DNA from 2 places in the Enterocloster bolteae genome. Region 2 is predicted to be linked to the other one. Evidence: riboswitches for the same ligand, from Rfam matches in the RefSeq annotation. Region 2 holds a riboswitch; the other holds the start of a gene.
What was found. A riboswitch is a leader RNA that binds a small molecule or an ion and turns the genes downstream of it on or off. The one in region 2 is predicted to bind glycine.
Positions count from the first base shown of each region.

Region 1: another riboswitch for glycine. It lies ahead of glyA (serine hydroxymethyltransferase); the one in region 2 lies ahead of CGC65_RS25120 (PTS sugar transporter subunit IIC).

Region 1 covers NZ_CP022464.2:2,284,220-2,286,427, reverse strand. The annotation lists gene glyA (serine hydroxymethyltransferase) at 1-1,167, opposite strand, end outside; glycine riboswitch at 1,437-1,517, opposite strand; gene CGC65_RS10715 (MFS transporter) at 1,644-2,208, opposite strand, start outside.
Region 2 covers NZ_CP022464.2:5,429,398-5,431,605, forward strand. The annotation lists gene CGC65_RS25120 (PTS sugar transporter subunit IIC) at 159-1,187, opposite strand; glycine riboswitch at 1,379-1,476, opposite strand; glycine riboswitch at 1,478-1,559, opposite strand; gene CGC65_RS25125 (heavy metal translocating P-type ATPase) at 1,800-2,208, opposite strand, start outside.

The DNA of each region.
Region 1 (2,208 bases), 3.1 Mb from region 2:
TGCCAGCCAGATGCACTCAGCAATCTTTTCCATATCTTCTTCCTTCAGTCCCCTGGAGGTGACTGCCGGTGTTCCGATGCGCACGCCCGAGGTGACAAAGGGGCTTCTGGGATCATTGGGAACCGTGTTCTTATTCAGAGTGATGTATACCTGGTCGCAGCGGTTTTGAAGTTCCTTGCCGGATACGTCCATTCCCCTCAGGTCCACCAGCATCAGGTGGTTATCTGTTCCTCCTGTGAGAATGTTAAAACCCTGCCTTTTAAGAGCTGCCGCCAGGGCTGCTGCGTTCTTAACCACCTGCTCCTGGTAAGCCTTGAACTCCGGCCGCAGCGCCTCACCGAAGCAGACTGCCTTGGCTGCAATGACATGCTCCAAAGGTCCGCCCTGGATTCCCGGGAAAATGGCCTTATTGAAATTGAATTTGTCTGCCACTGCCTGGTTGGCCAGAATCATGCCGCCCCTTGGACCCCTTAAGGTCTTGTGGGTCGTTGTGGTTACCACGTCCGCATATGGAATGGGACTGGGATGCACACCTGCCGCCACCAGCCCGGCGATGTGAGCCATATCCACCATCAGGTAAGCTCCCACCTTGTCGGCCACTTCTCTGAACCGCTTAAAATCAATGGTCCGGCAGTAGGCGCTGGCCCCTGCGATGATAAGTTTCGGCTTGGAGGCAACTGCTGTTTCCTCCAGTTTGTCATAATCAATGTACCCATCCTCATTGACGCCGTAGGGCACAATGTTGAAGTACAGTCCTGAGAAATTCACAGGGCTTCCGTGTGTCAGATGGCCGCCGTGGTCCAGGTTCATGCCCATAACCGTGTCGCCCGGCTTTAACATGGCTACGAACACAGCCATGTTGGCCTGGGCTCCGGAATGAGGCTGTACATTCACATAGTCGCATCCAAACAGCTTCTTTGCCCGTTCAATGGCAATGGTCTCCACCACGTCCACAAACTCACATCCGCCGTAATAGCGTTTTCCTGAATATCCTTCTGCGTATTTGTTGGTGAGAACCGTTCCCATGGCAGCCATCACGGGCTCCGACACAATGTTCTCGGAAGCAATCAGCTCCAGATTCCTTCTCTGGCGTCCGCACTCCGCCTTGATTGCCTCCCCTATCTCCTTGTCATATCCTTCAATAAAATCCATTACCTGTTCAACCATTGGTTCATATCCTCCTTTTTATTTTTCATCACGGACATATCCATATGCCCTTCATCACAAACACATCCATATGCCCTGTTTCCGCCTCCGAAACCATACCACCTCCCTGTTTGTACCGCGCGCTTTTTTTGAAGGAGGCCCGTATACACACATGCCCTGTATCCATGACCCGGATATCAAAAAAAGCGCACGAACAAATAATGTTCATGCGCTCTGTCTTTGTACCTGAAAGATTTGGCTTCGTCGGTGCTATCGCTTTCCAGAGTTTCGTCCAGTATCCGGTTCTTTTGCCTGAGAGTTCTTCGCTTCCCCTTCGGCGCTGCCTGTGCAGTCTCTCCCGAATCCATCATCCGATTATATAAAATTGTCAACAAAAGCATTTCTATATGATTCTGCTTTGTGCTAATGTCATAGTATCACACTTAATATTTTCAGTCAATAGGTAAAATGTGTTTAATTTTTAACGCATTTTGCCGTTATTGCATTGTGTTTTTTGCCCTATCAGCAGTTTTTTCCTGCTCCTTTATGCACACGCGGCTGACCCTGTAGGAGTACAAAAGAAATGCCGTCATGACGATGGACAGGGCTGCCACAATAATCCAGGCAATGTTGTATGAGCCTGTCAAATCATAGGCTGACGCAATCAGAGGGCCGCCCAGGGCGTATCCCACGCTGGGAAACAGACTCAGGAATCCATAGATTTCTGCGTAATGTTTTGTGCCGAAGATGCCGCTGGTGATAACCGGAGCGCTTACAGTTCCTATACAGGTCCCGAATCCAAACAAAATTGCCATCAGGTACAGGAAGGGCTGATGTTTAATAAATATCAAACAAATAACGGAAAGAAAAAACATGGTATTTCCAAATAGTATTCCTGCCTTCACACCATACCTGTCATAAATATGTCCCAGTACCAATTTTCCGGGAATGGCAATAAACAGGTACAAGGAGGCGATGGAGGCCGCTGTGGTGGTTGCATATCCGGCATCCATAACCGAGGCCGGTATCTGTGTAATGACGGCTGCAGTGGCTGAAATCAGC
Region 2 (2,208 bases):
CGGTTGTTAGTTTTGTCTAATTTACTCATATTTTACCAGAACTAATCCCTTTTGTCAATAAACAATATTGATAATTATTATTAATATTGTTTATTGCAAAAAAAATAAAAATAACAGCCAGACAAGTTTCCCCATCTGGCTGTTCCCATGCTGCGTTATTACTCCTCAAACGAATTAATGACGGATAATTCCGGCTTCATATCATACTTCTTCTTAAATACTATGGCTCCCACGATTCCAGCCAGGGTACCGCTGATGGCAGCCAGCAGCAGCGCCATAAGTACCTTTAACGGCGGATTGAAGGCAAAGGGCGCCAGCAGTCCGGGTATGGGAGATGCTGTTCCCGGGGCATTGTTGATAATGCCCAGGAATGCGGCGGCCACTCCCGAAAAGCCTCCCCCGAAAAAGTTGGAACAATAAATCGGTATGGGGTGCTTTGTTATGATATGGGCCTGTGTCAGCGGCTCCATCATAACAGCTGCCACGTTGCTGTTATCCCCGAAGTGGAGCATTTTAAAGATGACACCATTGGTAAAGGAACCGCCGAAGCAGGCAATAGCTGCAATACCCATGGGCAGTCCTGTAAGTCCCAGCATGGCGGTAAGAGCCATGGAACTGAGGGGAGACGTACAAATCATCTTGATAACCCCTCCCAGCAGAAGTCCCATGAGAATGGGCGACTGCTCTGTAGCTGCCGAAATCATGCCGCCGATGTGCGCCAGGGCTGCATTCACAGCCGGATCCACCAGGAAGGCGATGAATCTGGCAATCGGTGCAATCATGAGAGCACCCAGCACGGAATCCAGGCCCGGCGGAAGGTGTTTCTCAATAAACGGCGCAATGAAGCCAATTGCATATCCTGCGATAAATCCCGGAAGGATGCCGTATCCTCCCAGAGCAACACCGGCAACTACTGCAAATACGGGATTCACTCCCATGCCTATCGGTACCATAATTGCCGCTGCCACGCCGCCCATGTTGCCCGATATGGTGCCCGTTTCCCCAAGGAATGCCAGGTGAAGCAAATCTCCGGATATGTACCTGTGGACAGCCTCCACAAGGAAAGTTGCAACTGCTGCATTGGCCATTCCCGACATGGCCGCTGAACCTTTGGGCGCCTTCATACTGAAAAGTGAGAAAGCTGCCAGCGTCAATAATAGTAATCCTAACCCCGTAATAATTGTCATAAATCTACGTTCCTCCTGTTTTTTGCTCTCCGCAGATATGCTTGGCCGCTTTCCACCACAGACCGCCGTTACCGCTGTGATAGCTCTTAAGCTAAGGTATATCCTTGGTAGAGTTTTCGCAATGCAGGTAACGAAGAAGTCCCCAAAATTGCAAAAAAACAGAGACAGACATAAACGTAGCGTAGATGTCTGCCTCTGTCCTTTTACCTGAAAGTTTCCCTGACGCGGTTGCTGCTATGCCGCCGGTTGCTTCATCGGTATTCACATTTTAGTGACCTTCTCCAGAGTCCCGTCCGAATTCGATTCTTTTGCCTGAGAGTTTGCGCATCCCCTTCGGCGTTACCTGGCGGTAATCTCTCCCGAATTCATCAACCGGTCTGTCATTAACTTTGTTTATATTTTAACATCAAACATAGAAAAAAGCAATAGAATTATGTTCAGTTTATTTCTTTTTCACAAAAAACATACCGTTTTTTTATGCATACGGCACAATTTTTTTCACAATAAATGACAGAAAATAAACATATGTCCATTTACTCTCTTCCATTCCCAAAATAATTGTAAAATACAGGAAGGGGGATTTTATTTTTTTTCTGTACGCGCCTTCAAAAATCAATCCAGAAGATTGGTCATACTCTTTAAACTGATAGCCAGAGTGGATGTATTGTGGAGCATAGCTGATGCGGCCGGGGTTATGACGCCTCCCACTCCCAGAAGAATAAGACCCAGGTTGAATCCGATAACAAACCTGTAGTTCCGGTCAATCCGGTCCATGAGTGCCCGGCTGATAGCCCTCAGTGTCACCAGTTGGAACAGGTTGTCCTCCGAGATGGTGATATCTGCTATCTCCCTGGCAATCTCAGCCCCTTCGCTGATGGCAATTCCCGCGTCAGCAGCCGACAGGGCCGGCGAATCATTGATTCCGTCGCCAATCATAATAACCTTGCGGCCCTTTTTCTTTTCTTCGTCCACGAACCGGGCCTTGTCCTCGGGAAGGACCTCCGAATAATACTCGTCCACT